2 regions of the Romboutsia lituseburensis genome follow, and region 2 is predicted to be linked to the other one. Evidence: a T-box and tRNA genes for the amino acid it is inferred to sense, from the RefSeq annotation. Region 2 holds a T-box; the other holds one or more tRNA genes.
The links. A T-box is a leader RNA that pairs with one kind of tRNA and senses whether it is charged. The one in region 2 lies ahead of metG (methionine--tRNA ligase), so its partner is inferred to be a tRNA-Met.
Positions count from the first base shown of each region.

Region 1: it has a tRNA-Met gene. The T-box ahead of metG (methionine--tRNA ligase) is inferred to sense a tRNA for this amino acid. The anticodon was not compared.

Region 1 covers NZ_JANQBQ010000001.1:3,478,103-3,486,048, reverse strand. The annotation lists gene NWE74_RS16805 (DUF4003 domain-containing protein) at 70-1,065, opposite strand; gene NWE74_RS16800 (hypothetical protein) at 1,296-1,655, opposite strand; gene NWE74_RS16795 (GNAT family N-acetyltransferase) at 1,721-2,242, opposite strand; gene NWE74_RS16790 (GNAT family N-acetyltransferase) at 2,496-3,002, opposite strand; gene NWE74_RS16785 (hypothetical protein) at 3,416-4,150, opposite strand; gene NWE74_RS16780 (barstar family protein) at 4,193-4,672, opposite strand; gene NWE74_RS16775 (hypothetical protein) at 4,995-5,138, opposite strand; gene NWE74_RS16770 (immunity 26/phosphotriesterase HocA family protein) at 5,207-5,557, opposite strand; gene NWE74_RS16765 (YwqG family protein) at 5,587-6,123, opposite strand; tRNA gene NWE74_RS16760 (tRNA-Met) at 6,300-6,375, opposite strand; gene NWE74_RS16755 (cold-shock protein) at 6,561-6,761, opposite strand; gene NWE74_RS16750 (hemerythrin domain-containing protein) at 7,059-7,460, opposite strand; gene NWE74_RS16745 (Mor transcription activator family protein) at 7,699-7,946, opposite strand, start outside.
Region 2 covers NZ_JANQBQ010000001.1:2,536,673-2,544,618, forward strand. The annotation lists gene NWE74_RS12495 (tRNA1(Val) (adenine(37)-N6)-methyltransferase) at 1-267, shown strand, start outside; gene rsmI (16S rRNA (cytidine(1402)-2'-O)-methyltransferase) at 270-1,103, shown strand; gene NWE74_RS12505 (HD domain-containing protein) at 1,132-1,830, shown strand; gene NWE74_RS12510 (Lrp/AsnC family transcriptional regulator) at 1,953-2,381, opposite strand; gene NWE74_RS12515 (nicotinate phosphoribosyltransferase) at 2,411-3,844, opposite strand; gene NWE74_RS12520 (nucleoside recognition domain-containing protein) at 4,014-4,595, shown strand; gene NWE74_RS12525 (spore maturation protein) at 4,595-5,116, shown strand; T-box leader at 5,250-5,530, shown strand; gene metG (methionine--tRNA ligase) at 5,566-7,533, shown strand; gene NWE74_RS12535 (TatD family hydrolase) at 7,553-7,946, shown strand, end outside.

The DNA of each region.
Region 1 (7,946 bases), 940 kb from region 2:
GCACCAACGACTTCGCCCTTAAACGTAAAAAATCCTAAGACAAATACTATCTCAGGATATATACTAATTCTAATTTGAGGCAGCAGCAGTTGTTGATGCTATAATAGCTACCATCATTGCGATTTCTATAGCTATTATTATTTCTAAAAATATATTACTACTTATTGAATCTACATTACTGTCTTCATTTAAATATTGTGCATATGACGCTGCTACTATTGATGCACTAAGCATATTTCTATTATTTTTTCCTAATGCCCAGTTTCCAAATCCTTTTACTTCACTTAGTTTATTAGATACTCTTACTATTTGTTCTACTATTTTATTTTCATCATAGTCTATAAGTGCTAATGCTCCTATTAATGGATAACCATAGCCATCTATCTTACATTTTTCCTGTTCTAATAACTCTTTAATTCTTATTACTTTATTTATAGTTTTTGCACTTTTATCTTTATCAAGTGCCATTATATGAGATAGTGACTGAAGATTATTTGATTTATAAAACCCTCTTGAATTAAATATTTCATAAGCCTTCTCTATGTATTTTAAATCATTATCTAAATCATTTGAATTTATAGCTATAAGTGCCGCTCTACAATAATCATCACTTGATGTTAACCAAGGGTGATGTTTTTTCATAAAGTTATATACATATTTTGTTTTTTCTATAGATGTATTTATGTTCATTTTATCTTTATTTTCATTTATTATTATTGCTGTAAATGGTAAATATGAGTCATTAATAAATTTCTCTTCTTTTAATTTACCATATATGTTTTTTATTGATTTAAATTCTTCTTCTCTATTTGACTTTGTTGATAATATGTTTGCTAGATAAAACATACTGTGACCTCTAAAGTTTGAGAACATATTTGTATTTTCTTTAATTACATTTATACTCTCTTCTACTGCTAGTTTATTTATACTTTGATTTTTTATTGTAGATGATAATACACAGCTATATTGCATCATACCCATTTGCCATGAACCTTTGACTTCTTTTATCATCTCACTATTTTTTATAAATAAATTTAATTTATTGTTTATTATATACTCTTCCATCTTATATCCCCCAATGTTCTAATTGATGATACTTTAATAATTATAATAGCTTCTTAATTTTCTCTAGTCAAACTATAATCTATATTGATAATAAATTGTAACTAAATGTCATTATATCCTCTATATCTTTATTATTTATTTGGAACTAAAAGTGAGTAATTAAGATAATCCTTCCTATCCATAAAGGTAGACTAAAAGTTATATAATAAGATTGTGTCTCAAGTATATTTTTAGTTAAATGTATTAATATTGTTTTGGATATAATATGTATCTATTGACATAATTATTTCTTCATATACAATAAGTATGTTTTCAGAATTATCACCTTGTGCTTCATAAACCGTGCATCTAGGTAGTTCACCTTTTTTATTTATTATAGCTACTTTCTTACCTCTTTTTATATTTCTAAATCTTTCTAAAAAATCTACGCCTTGATACATAGTGTATGTAGCATTATTGTAAGTAAAAGATGAGTCCTCATTTCTATCTATATGAGGTAAAAAAGGCGAAAATCTCCATATATAAAAAATTATAATTGATATACATATTAATGATATAATGGAAATTTTTAAAACTTTACTGATTTTCATTGATATTCTCCTTTTGTAAATAATGTTTCATCAGGAACAAAAATCTCAAACTTAAATTTAATATATTAAAAGTGTATCCAATAACGCTCTATAGTATCTCCCTCTACGCCTACATTTTTTTCGAATAATCCTCCATTAGCAATTATAGTCTTTTTACTTCCTATATTGTTACAATCGCAAGTTACAAGCACCTTATCTAATCCATATGATTTACAATTCAATATGATTTGCCTAAGCATCTCTGTAGCATAACCTTTTTTTCTTTCACTCGGACTAACAGAATATCCTATATGGCCTCCCCATATACTTAATATTGGATTTTTAATATGATGTCTAAAGTCAATCACTCCTACGATTTTATTGTCACTTATTCTTACTGCTATATAAGTGTTAGAAGTTACCATGTCTGGTGGACAAGTTTTATCACTTTCAAGTAAATCAAGTTCATCAATCCATTCTTTTGCTGTAGAACATTTTCTTAAATTTCCACAACCTGACATAGTTTCGCCACTTTGTAAAAACTCTTGTTTATATTTCATAATATCATAAGCATATTCTAAAGTTGGTTTTATTAATTTAATTTCCATTTTCCAATTCCCCCTTGAAACCTGTTTATATCACACTATATTTTTATCTATATTGTAGTATAACTAATATTCTACTAAAAGTAATATTTTTCTGATCATCATAATAGAGCAATATTTTTTATTCTATTGCTCTATTAATTTAAATATTGAATCTTACTTAGCTTTTTAAAAACATTGACATTCTTAGCTTGATTTTGTTTAATATACAAAATTAGAATTTTATTTAGTTCTAGATTTTTATAAATAAATATATCTAAAATTTAATTTCAAATTGATTATACAAATTACCGTCTTTTTCATGACTTTTAAAGAATATTCCATTATTATTTAAAATAACTTTTTCAGAGCGTATATTAGTTTTAGCACAATTTAACACAACTTTATCAAGCCCAATTTCCTTTGCATAAGGTAGTGCTAATTCTAATATTTTATTTCCATACCCATTACCTCTATATTTTGGAGCAATATCATATCCTATATTACCATCAAAAGGGATATTACCATGTCTAATTCTAATAGATCCTAGAACTTGTTCTTTATCATTTACTAACCAAAAACTAGAACAAGGTACATAACCTTCCGGAAGATCAATGCCTTTAGCATTATTGTTAAGTTTACTTACATACTGTTTAAAATCTTTATAAGCATCTCTGTAAACATACATGTACTCTTTATCTCCTAATGTCTTGTAGTCATTAATATACTCTAAAAAACTCTTTTCATATTTTATGCTTGGTATTTCTAATCTAATATTATCCATATAAAATTTCCCCTTTCTCCCCTATCACTTATATCATATATATTATTCTTGCTTGCTACAGTTGTTATTTTTAATAAAATATTGAAAAAATAAATTGGCAATTAATAGTTTGATATGCCTAATAAGCATCATTTTTATAGGAGTTTTGATTGGTAAAAATTTATCTTTTTTAGCGCTAATTGGATTTGGATTAGGACTATCTCGGTGTGACATTATTAGTTTTACAAAACTCGGATCAAAAACTACAAATGCAAAAGTAATAAAAAATAAAAACTTAACAATTAAACTTATAGTTTATCTAAAAAATAAGCCTAACAAGTACTTTGACTTATTAGGCTATATCCATTAACTAAATCTCCATCATCAAGTCCTAATGTGATATTAAATATAATATCTGCCAACTTATTTTCGCTTTATGTATTAGATGTTATCTCATATAGGCACATTGGCAAATCGTGTCCGTACATAGGGTCTATATATTTTAAAATTAATTCTATACTTTCATCATATCCACACATTTTCTCTGCATAATCTTGATTTAAAATATCTTCATTGTTAAACTTTATCCTTAAATTCTTAACTATATTAAAATACTTATTTACAAAATCATCCTCATTCATTATTTTAATATCTTTAAGAATCTCTTTGTAACCTAATTGCTCACCTGTATTATAGAGCTTATCAAATATAATATTATCTTTTACAAATTGTATTTGTCTTTCTATAATATCAATCATAGTAATATCTTTCATTTTTTTATTTATCGTATTTGTTGGCATCCAATTTCTATATTCTGTATAATAAACACTTGGATTTATACATCTTAAAATTAATACTATAGCGTTGTTATATCCACATATTTTATCTACTTCATTTTTATTTTTGTTTAAAATTTCAATACTGTTAACCTGTTCATTTATCTTCTCACAATGTGCCTCTATATCATCAATTATTTTAATGTACTTATTTTTAAAATCGTCCTCATTCATTATTTTAATATCTTGAAGCATCTCATTATAAGCTAATAACTCACCTTCATCGTTATGCTTAAAGTCTATTTTATCAAATACAGTATTTGATTTTATAAATTGCATTTGTCTCTCTATAATATCAACTATAGTGAACTGTTTCATTTTTTTACTTAACATATTTGTTAGTCTCCTAATTATAATAGATATGTTTTAATTTATTTATATGTATTTTTGTATATCACATTTTTTAAGCTCTTTTTCTAATAAATTTAGATTTTCTACAGTAGAAAGTACGCAATCTATCTTTGAAAGAGTTTTATAGTCATAGTGATTTCTACCTTCATTCCATTCAATTAATGAATCTGAAATAATATCATAGAAGTATCCTAAATTATAAATTTCATTTGCTAATAAGTATTCAGTATCTCTTAGTACAATAATTAAACTGCTAAATTCAATCCATTCTAAATCATTTAAACATTCATCAAGAGAATCCCAGTTGTACGAAAAGTGACTAGGAAAATTTAACTTATTAGCTATTTCTACCATTAAACTTTGTTTATCTTTACAATTTTCACACTCTATTTCAACTACTAATGCGTCATTATACTTATTTATTATTTCTGCTTTTATTTTCTCTTCCCATTCAAAATACTTACAAATATAAATATAGTTTTTTTCTATTAATTCTCTGTACATTTATTCACCTTAAATTCTTAATTTTTAATTGTCGGTAACATGCACCCTTTCCATAGGTCCTCTCTTTTCCAACTTATTTTTTGTATCTTATCATTCATTATAACTAATCCTCTACTTATTCTACTTTAATTAATTTCTTAAATATTAATAAAATATATTAATCATACTTACGTCTTTTTTAATATAATTACAACCTTCGGTTGTTTCAGATGCAATTATTTCACTCCAAATAACATTAATTCACCGCCCTATTTATGTCTAATATTTCTAACAATTTGATTCTAATGTTTTACATTCAGTGAAAAAACATGGTCGCCAAGAATTATATATTTTGATCTACTAAAAAATTGATAGATTTAATAGTGTCTTCTCCATAAAATAATCCAATTGCAATTGCTATAAAAAACATAATGGCTATTGAATCATATATTGTTTTTTGAATTAAAATCGAATTATACTCATTCATACTCCTGTCACCTTCTATTGTAGCCCATCCATCGTCATAAAGACCCCATAGCTCTTCATGATAGGCTACTATTGTATTAAAATAATGATATTTATCAGCCTCTGACATTTGTAGTTTACTACATGATATTTACTATCTACCCCCATTTTAAACATAGGTATATTTAAGTCTTCTGGAATTTGAGCATTACCTACTATCTTCCAATCCCCATCTCTAAATGAATAATTAAAACTTCTTGTTAAAAGCATTTTTGGACTTTTTATTACTTCCTCTATAGATTTATTTTCATCACCTAATATATCATATATTAAATATAGGTTATATTCTTTATCTATTACCTGTCCATATGAGTACAATCCTTCTTTTATATCTATTGTAAAAACATCTCCATCTTTAGGTCTTTTTCTTCTTTTTATCACTTTTAATTTCTCCTTTATATAGTGAATATTCAAATGGACTGATCCTTATTTTTTGTGTAATCAAAATTTACTACACTAAAATCTTTATTTTTCAAATCTTCACTGTTTATAAAGAAGTTACAAACACCACAGTCTCCCCATACAATACCTTCATCTTCTTCAGTATCTATTTGAAGTAACAGTGTATCAAATCTCCTTAAAGACTTTTCGCCTTCTCTTGGATCCTGCTGAGCAAAGAATGGATATCCACCTATCTTATGTTGAGTACAGCCATCTTTTTGTTCCTCGTCATCATCATATATTTCATCCATAACTTCTTCATCTATAGTATCTATAAATGATTTATTGCATTCATTATTGAATAGTTTATCAAAATTATAATCTTGAATAGTAATACCTTCTTTGGCAATCTCAAATTCTAACTTATATTCATCTTGAATTGGAAATTCTTCATCTTCATGCCATGATTCAAAATCATCTATTATTATATACATATATATTTCATGGTCGAACTTAATAAAAAATCCTATAAGACATATAAGATATCCTACTACTCTTCTTTTCATGTCTTCCTCCAAAAGTCAATTTTTCTATATTGTTTGAATTTCTTTAAATTTCTAAAACACATAAAAAAAGAAACCAATCTAAGTGATTTCTTTCTTAATATATCATTAAATTTTACTATTTATATAAAAAAAGTTCTTATACCTAAAGATATAAGAACTTTTTTTATATAAATAATTGGTTGCGGAGGCAGGACTCGAACCTACGACCTTTGGGTTATGAGCCCAACGAGCTGCCAACTGCTCCACTCCGCGATATTATTTGCTACATTTATTACTATATCAGTTATTTGATGTTATGTCAAATTTAATTTATGTTACTTTGTAAAATACATTGATATTACTTACATACACAAGTTTTACATATATTTTCAAGTATCATAATTTCCTTGTAATAAAAAAAAGACACTAAAAAGTGTCTTTTTACGAATCCATCTATATTATAATATAGTTATGTTTTCTGCTTGAGGACCTCTAGCACCTTTAACTATATTAAAGCTTACTTTTTGACCTTCTTCTAATGATTTGAATCCATCAGTTTGTATTGCTGAGAAATGTGCAAATACATCTTCTCCACCATCTACTGTTATAAAACCAAATCCTTTTTCATTGTTGAACCATTTTACTATTCCGTTATTCATTTATATACTCCTAATTAACCTATCAAGATTTAATCTTGATTTACTTTTGTATTGCTACAAATATTATTATATAACACTTTTCAATAAATAGATATAGTTTTAATTCATATACTAAATTTACCTAAGATGGGTTAATCAAGAATTACTTAATATATTAATACATTTCATAACGTTACTTTAACTCCATTTAGGGCTGTAGTGTCTACTTTGTAAATAATAAAACTCTGTTTCATTATCGTATTTAATATTAATTAATAAAATAAGAAGATACACACCTAGTTACAGATGCGTATCTTCTCATTTTATTAATATGTATAAATTTTTATCTTCTTTATTAAGTCTATTAAATATAGAATCAATGATTTTAGCATACTCTATTTTAAATTCATTTATATTTTTTAAAATTTTATTTTTAGTATTAAATTTTAATTTAAAATCATTAAATGATTTAGATATGTGTCCCATTTCTATAATAAAATTTTTTGCAATTTTTCTTATTTCTGGATTAGAAGCATTTAATAGTAGTGAGTATAAATACTTATCTTCTGACTGTAAATGGATATTTATTTTTCCTGCTAGTAAATTAATATTTAATGCAATTTTATCAACATTAGATTCGACATTATATCCAAGAGATTTCATATCAGATAATAGCTTATAAAGGTCTTTATGTTGCCTTGTTAAATTTTGATGGATCATTTTTTCTCCTTTGTGATATCAATTATTTTATATTGATAAATATAACTATTTATGGTTTATCAATAGTTATATAATATATTCTATAGCATTAAAATTCAGTAACTAGCGTTACATATAATATCATATCTCAATTCTCTTAGCATTTAAATTTATACGGATTTATGTATTAAAGCTTTAAAAATACATTCATTTACTTTTAATCCAATTGCTTAATTATTTATTATCTTTTGACCAAAAATTATCCCTTAACAATTTTGTTTACATAATTAACACTAATACCATATTCTCTAGCTAGGACATCAGCATTACATCCATTAAACTTATTAATAATCTCCCTATTTCTACTTTCCCTAATAGCACTTTTATATGTAGGAATATATAAATTGTTCCCCCCATAAAGCTTAGTAATCTCTAAAAACTTTTCCTCACCAACAATATTAAATAAATTACTTACATTAATACTTAAATCATCTAATTTAACCTTCA
Region 2 (7,946 bases):
ATGCCAAAAGGTAAATTTTACATGATACATAGACCTATCAGATTAGTAGATATATCTACGTTAGGAAGAAAATACAACTTAGAGCCTAAGCAAATACAATTTGTACATCCAAGAGCAGGTAAAGCACCAAACTTAATTTTAGTTGAATTTGTTAAAGATGGAAGACCAGAGTTAAAGATACTAGATCCATTATATGTTTATGGTGAAGATGGAAATTATACAGATGAAATAAAAGAAATATATGCAAATGAAAATATAGGAGAATAATAATGAGTGGAAAATTATATATATGTCCTACACCTATAGGAAATTTAGAGGATATGACTTATAGAACGGTGAGAATATTAAATGAAGTAGATGTAATTGCAGCAGAAGATACAAGACATAGTATCAAGCTTTTAAATCACTTTGAAATTTCAAAACCTCTTACAAGTTATCATGAACACAATAAAGATTTTAAGGGTGGGTACTTAATAGATAAATTATTAGATGGTGAAAGCATAGCACTAATAAGTGATGCTGGTATGCCAGGAATATCTGACCCAGGAGAAGATATAATAAAACAAGCTATAGAAAACAATATAGAAATAGAAGTATTACCAGGAGCGACAGCATCTATAACAGCATTAGTTGGTTCAGGTATAGAAACAAGTAAATTTGCCTTTGAAGGATTTTTAGACAGAGATAAAAAGGTTAGAAGAAAACAGCTGGAAGAAGTAAAAGAAGAAACAAGAACCATAATCTTTTATGAATCACCTCATAGATTAAAAGAAACATTAAAAGATATGTTAAATATATTAGGAAATAGAAAAATAGCTTTAAATCGAGAACTTACAAAAAAATACCAAGAAGTAATAAGAGAAGATATAGAAACTGCTATAAATATATTTAATGAAAAAGAAGTTAAAGGTGAATTTGTATTAATTGTCGAGGGATTTAAAGGCGAAAAAACTATTAAAAATAGTTATGAAGATCTTAATGAACGAGAATATGTAATAACTTTAATAGAAGAAGGAATGACCAAAAAAGATGCTATAAAAGCAGTATGTAAAGATAGAAAAATAAAAAAAGATGTAGTATATAAACAAGTATTAGATTTATAAAATAGAAAATCTGGGGTGACTTATAAATATGAAACTACAAAATATATTAAAAAACAGTTTATGCAGTGAAAGTACCTATGATAAATTAATAGAGCTAGATAAAGACTCAATATTAAAAGAAATTATACCTCAAATTGGAGATATGAAGAACGTTGGAGAGTGTAAATATCATGTAGTTAATGCATACGAACACTCCCTAAATGCCTTAAAAGAGCTAGAACAAACTATTAATAGAGATAACTTTTTTTCTAGTCACTTATTTGGAGAAATCGAAGCTTATTTAAATACAATATTAAAAGAAGGCATTACAAAATTTCAATTATTAAAATTAGGTGTATTTTTACATGATATAGGTAAGCCTGAAAGCAAAACAGTTGATGATACAGGTAGAGCTCATTTTAAAGGACATGAAATCGTGGGAGAAGAGATTGTTATTAACTTGGGTAAATCATTGGGGTTTGATGACCAGACAATTAATTTACTTGCTAAGTATGTTAGGTATCATATGATATTATTAGTACTTTACAAAAAAAATGATATGAGTAAGGATAATTTATTTGACATCTTTAAAACTTTAGGAGATGACGTTATTGGAGTATTATTATTAGGGTATTGTGATATAGTATCGACAAGAAAACTTTTAAATCCTAATGAGGATTCGGGAGTTATAAAATCATATATGGAATATATATTAACTAATTATTTATATAGATATAAAATGCTATAAATAATTAGTAGTTATAATTTTATATAAAAATCTAAATAAATAAAATAGGTGTCTACAATAATTTTTATTATTGGTGACACCTATTTTATTTATATTGAAACTATACATTTAATATCTAAAAGTTATAATATAGATTTTGCCTGTATAGGTGTTGATAATATAACAGAAGTCTTAGTTGATCCTATTTTCTTTATAGAATCTATAACGTTTTCAAGTTCGTACATATCCTTAACTATAACTTTTAACACAGAACAGTCATCACCAGTTATATGATGGCACTCAACTATTCTAGGATCTCTACGAGCCTCGTCGATAAAATCAACATATTTATTACTAGGTAAAGATATATGAATAAATGCTTTTATAACTCTACCTAAAGCATCAGGATTAACTATAGCTTTATAACCTTCTATAATACCTGATTCTTCTAATCTTTTAACTCTTTCAGAAACAGCAGGAGAAGTTAATCCAACTATTTTTCCTAAATCTTTCATAGAAATTCTACCATCAGTTTGAAGTATTTCTATAATTTTGTGATCTGTAATATCCATTTTTAAATCCCCCTTAATTAAGATAATATTTATAAGAATTTTTTAGAATCTATCATTGTAGTTTTCAAACTCCAAAGTTCATGAGATAAGTCTACTTTATAAGTCTGTGGATTTGAAAGTCTTCTATATTCATCCCATAAAGTATCTAATTCATTTTTCACATATTCTCTTATTTGCATAACAGGCTTACTATTATGTTTACATACTCCATTTATAAATAGAGGTTTATGAAGCTGTTTAATTGTATATTTTTCAAATGTTTTTGATTTCCAAGTATATAATGGATGGAATATTGTCAATGGCTTAGAATCATCAATAACTTCATCATGCAACATTATTAAATCTGCCTCAGATTTTCCATATTCATTATATATTCTAACAACTTTTTTATAGCCTGGATTATTTATTTTTTCAGGATCTTCTGATAGTTTTATTTTAGGTTCAATTTCATCATTACTATTAAATGATGCGGCTAATTTATAGACACCGCCTAAAGATGGCGAATCAGAAGATGTTATAAGCTTTGTTCCAACGCCCCATGAATTTATAGTTGCCCCTTCAGCTTTTAGAGCAGTTATGGCATACTCATCAAGGTCGTTTGAAGCTGTTATGCTAATATCTGTAAATCCTTCTTTATTTAATTCTTTTGAACATTTCTTAGATAAATATTGCAAGTCTCCAGAGTCTAGTCTTATACCCATAGGTTTATGACCTTTTTCTCTCAGATCTTTAAAAACTTTAATAGCATTAGGTAGACCGCTATTTAATACATTGTAAGTATCAACTAATAGTAAACACTTATCTGGATATATATCAGCATAGGCCTTAAATGCATCTAATTCAGTATCAAATTTTTGTATCCAACTATGAGCTTGTGTACCAACCACAGGTATATCAAATAATTTTCCTGCTAGTACGTTAGCAGTTGCACTACATCCTCCTATCATAGCAGCTCTAGCCCCATAAGTTCCTGCATCAGGACCTTGAGCACGTCTTAATCCAAATTCAAATACTGGATCCTCTTGGGCTGCAAAACAAACTCTAGAAGCTTTAGTAGCTATCAGTGATTGGAAATTAACAATAGTAAGTAAAGCGGTTTCAATAAGCTGAGCTTGGTATAATGGTGCCTTTACAGTAAGTATAGGTTCATTAGGGAACATGATAGTTCCTTCTTCCACCGCATATATATCTCCGGTAAACTTAAAATCTTTCAAAAACGTTAAAAAATTATCAGAAAATAAGTTCAAACTTTTAAGATATTTTAAATCTTCCTCTGAAAAATGAATGTTATTTATATATTCAACAAACTGTTCAATTCCACAAACTATAGTGTATCCACTGTTGCATGCATTTTTTCTAAAAAACATATCAAATACAACAATATCTTCATGTATATTTTTTTCGAAATATCCATTTAACATAGTAAGTTGATATAAATCAGTAAGAAGCGTTAAATTTCTCATTATATTTCTCCTTAATATAAAATTATAAAATTTACTTTTACTATATAAATTTATAGTAAATCCATATGTATAAAAAACCCCACATATATACTAAAACATAATATAGTACAACTTTCAAGTATAAAGTATCACAGTGCAAGCATAAAATTATTTAGGAGGTGTAGATTGAATGGGAAAAATATGGTTTTATATGCTTGCAATAGGAATATTAGGAAGTATATTTTCTAATAATTTAGGAGAATTAAATAAAGTTATTTTAACAGAAGCATCAAGAGGTGTAGAGTTTGCAATAAGCTTAGCCGGCGTAATGGCTCTATGGATGGGGATAATGAATATAGCTAAAGATTCAGGGTTGATTGAAAAAATTGGACAAAAACTTAATCCACTAATGAGAAAATTATTTCCGTCTATTCCTCCAGGTCACAAGGCAATGTCTTATATGGTTATGAATATAGCTTTAAATATGGTAGGGGCAGGTAATGGTGCTACAGCATTTGGATTAAAAGCGATGGATGAGCTTCAAACACTAAATCACAAAAAAGATACAGCGTCAAATGATATGATAATGTTTCTTGTGATAAATATATCCTCTATACAATTAATACCATTTACAATGCTAAAAGTAAGAATGGACTTAGGATCACAAAATCCATCAGAAATTATATTGACTACATTATTTGCAACAGTAGTATCAACAATAGTAGCTATAATTACATGTAAGATGCTTGAAAGTAGAAGGAGGTATAGATAATGGAATTGTTTTCTAATATATTAGTACCTTTAATAATTTTGTATATAATAGTTTATGGTAGACATAAAAAAATAGATATATATGATAGTTTTATAAAAGGAGCAATAGACGGATTAAAATCGGCTTGGTCTATAGCACCATATATAATAGGAATATTTTTAGCTATAGGAATTTTTAAAACAGGAAAAGGAATAGAGATGTTAGAGTTTTTATTCAAACCTATAGCTAATTTAATGAGCATACCAAAGGAACTTATTGGATTGATTATAGTCAAGCCTTTGTCTGGAAGCGGGGCTCTTGGTATGTATACAGAGTTAGCTCAAAGGGTAGGAGTTGATAGTCTAGTAGAAAAAATGGGTTCTACGATAGTTGGTGCTTCAGAAACAATATTTTATACAATGGCAATATATTATGGAAGTTTAAAAATAAAAAATACACGACATACTTTGCATTGTGCTATGATTTGCCATATAGCAGGCGTAATAGCATCAGTATTTATATGTTACATAATGTTTGTATAGTAATTAAATAGTAATAAAATAAGAGAATATATACTATTTTATAAATTTTTATATAATTAGTATTAAATAGTAACAAAAAATGAGTTATAATAATATGTATAAAATATATTAATTTAGTAAAATATAGAAACATATAGAAGCGAAGAAGAGAAGAGTAAATAATGATTTTTTCTACAGAGAGCTGGGTTAGGTGAAAACTAGCGTAAAATGAACTATTGAAGATGGCCTCAGAGCTTTTTATCCGAATAATAGTATTATTACTATTTTTAAGATAAAACGATTAGACTCGTTATAGTCTACTAAGATATCTAGCATATATCCATTTTAAAATGTTTATTGTAGAACATTTTAAAATTATAATATATATTTGTCTAGATAAATTAGGGTGGTACCGTGATTAATCTCGCCCCTATGTTTTATAGGAGGCGAGTTTTTTAGTTTAAATAAAAATAAATCGATATAGTAGGAGGCAAAATAATATGACAAAGCCAAGTTTTTATGTAACAACACCTATATATTACCCAAGTGGTAATCTTCACATAGGTCATACTTATACAACAGTTGCAGCAGATGCAATAGCAAGATTTAAACGTTTCTGTGGATATGATGTAAAGTTCTTAACAGGAACAGATGAACACGGAGAAAAAATACAAAAAACTGCTAGAGAGAAAGGTATGACAGAGATAGAGTACTTAGATGGAATGATAGCAGATATACAAAAATTATGGAATACTATGGATATATCATATGATGATTTCATAAGAACAACACAAGACAGACATAAGGTTATAATACAAAAAATATTTACTAAATTATATGAGCAAGGTGATATCTACAAAGGTGCATATGAAGGAAAATACTGTACTCCATGTGAAAGTTTCTGGACGGAATCTCAATTATTAGAAGGAAATAAATGCCCAGACTGCGGAAGAGAAACATATGATGCTAAGGAAGAAGCGTACTTCTTTAAATTATCTAAGTATGAAAATAGATTAAGAGAATTATTTGCAGACCCTAACTTCTGTTTCCCAGTATCTAGAAAAAATGAAATGGTTGCTAACTTCTTAGATAAAGGATTAGAAGATTTATGTGTAACTAGAACTACTTTTGATTGGGGTATAAAAGTTCCATTCGACGAAAAACATGTAATATATGTTTGGGTAGATGCTTTATGTAACTATATAACAGCTCTTGGATACATGAGTGAAAATGATAGCGAATATAAAAAATTCTGGCCAGCAAATGTTCATATAGTAGGTAAAGAAATAATGAGATTCCATACTATAATATGGCCAGCGATACTTATGGCATTAGGTGAAGAAGTACCTACACAAGTATACGGACATGGATGGATATTATTTGATAATGATAAGATGAGTAAATCAAAAGGTAATATAGTATATCCAGAACAAATGATAGAAAGATATGGCGTGGATGCTCTAAAATACTTCTTATTAAGAGAATTTGCATTTGGTCAAGATGGAAACTATACTCATAGAAACTTTGTAACAAGACTTAACTCAGATCTTGCTAATGATTTAGGAAACTTAGTAAGCAGAACGGTAGCAATGGTAGAAAAATATAATGGTGGGATAATACCAATGCCTAAAGCAACTACTGAATTTGATGCAGATTTAAAATTAGTTGCTAAGCTTTCAGTAGAAAACTTTGAAAATGAAATGAATAAACTTCAATTTAATGAAGCATTAGAGAGTGCTTGGAAATTAATAAGAAGAACTAATAAATATATAGATGAAACTATGCCTTGGGCTTTAGCTAAAGATGAATCTCAAAAAGATACTTTAGATACAGTATTATATAACTTATGTGAATCTATAAGAATAGTAGCTACACTTATAAACCCAATAATGAATGCTACTGCTAAGAAGATATATACTCAATTAGGAGTAACAGATGAAAATATGATGACTTGGGAAAGTGTTAAAACATTTGGGCTTATAGGAGAAGACACAAAAGTTCATAAAGGAGAATCTTTATTCCCAAGATTAGATATAGAGAAAGAAGTAGAAGAGCTAAACGAGCTATTCTCAGAAAAGAAGGAAGAAGCAAAAGAAGAACCTATAGAGCATAAAGAAAATATAACTATAGATGAATTAGATAAAGTTGAATTAAGAGTTGGTAAAGTTATAAGTTGTGAAAAACATCCAAAAGCAGATAGATTATTAGTATCTCAAATAAAAATCGGACCAGAAACTAGACAAATAGTATCAGGAATAGCTAAGTGGTACAAGCCAGAAGATATGGTTGGAAAAGATGTAGTAGTAGTATGCAATTTAAAGCCAGTTAAATTAAGAGGTGTAGAATCTCAAGGTATGATACTAGCAGCTGGAAATGATGGAGACGATTTAGTTGTTCCTGTAGCAACAGGTGCTAAGGATGGATGCGAAGTTCGTTAATCAGTTAGGAGTGTAAAAAATGTTATTTGACTCACACGCACATTTAAATGATGCAAGATTTGATGAAGATAGAGAAGAATTAATAAATTCTTTAAAAGATAAGCAAGTAGATTTAGTTCTGAATCCAGGTGCAGATATAGAAAGCTCTATAACTAGTGTAGAATTAGCAAATAAATATGACTTTATATACGCAGCAGTTGGAGTACATCCACATGATGTAGGAGAGCTAGATAATACAGCTATAGATATTCTTAGAAAGCTTGCTACTGAAAATGAAAAAGTAGTAGCAATAGGTGAAATTGGATTAGATTATTACTATGATAACTCTCCTAGGGGAATTCAAAGAGAATGGTTTAAAAAGCAAATAGAATTAGCTAATGAACTAAAATTACCTATAATAATACATGATAGAG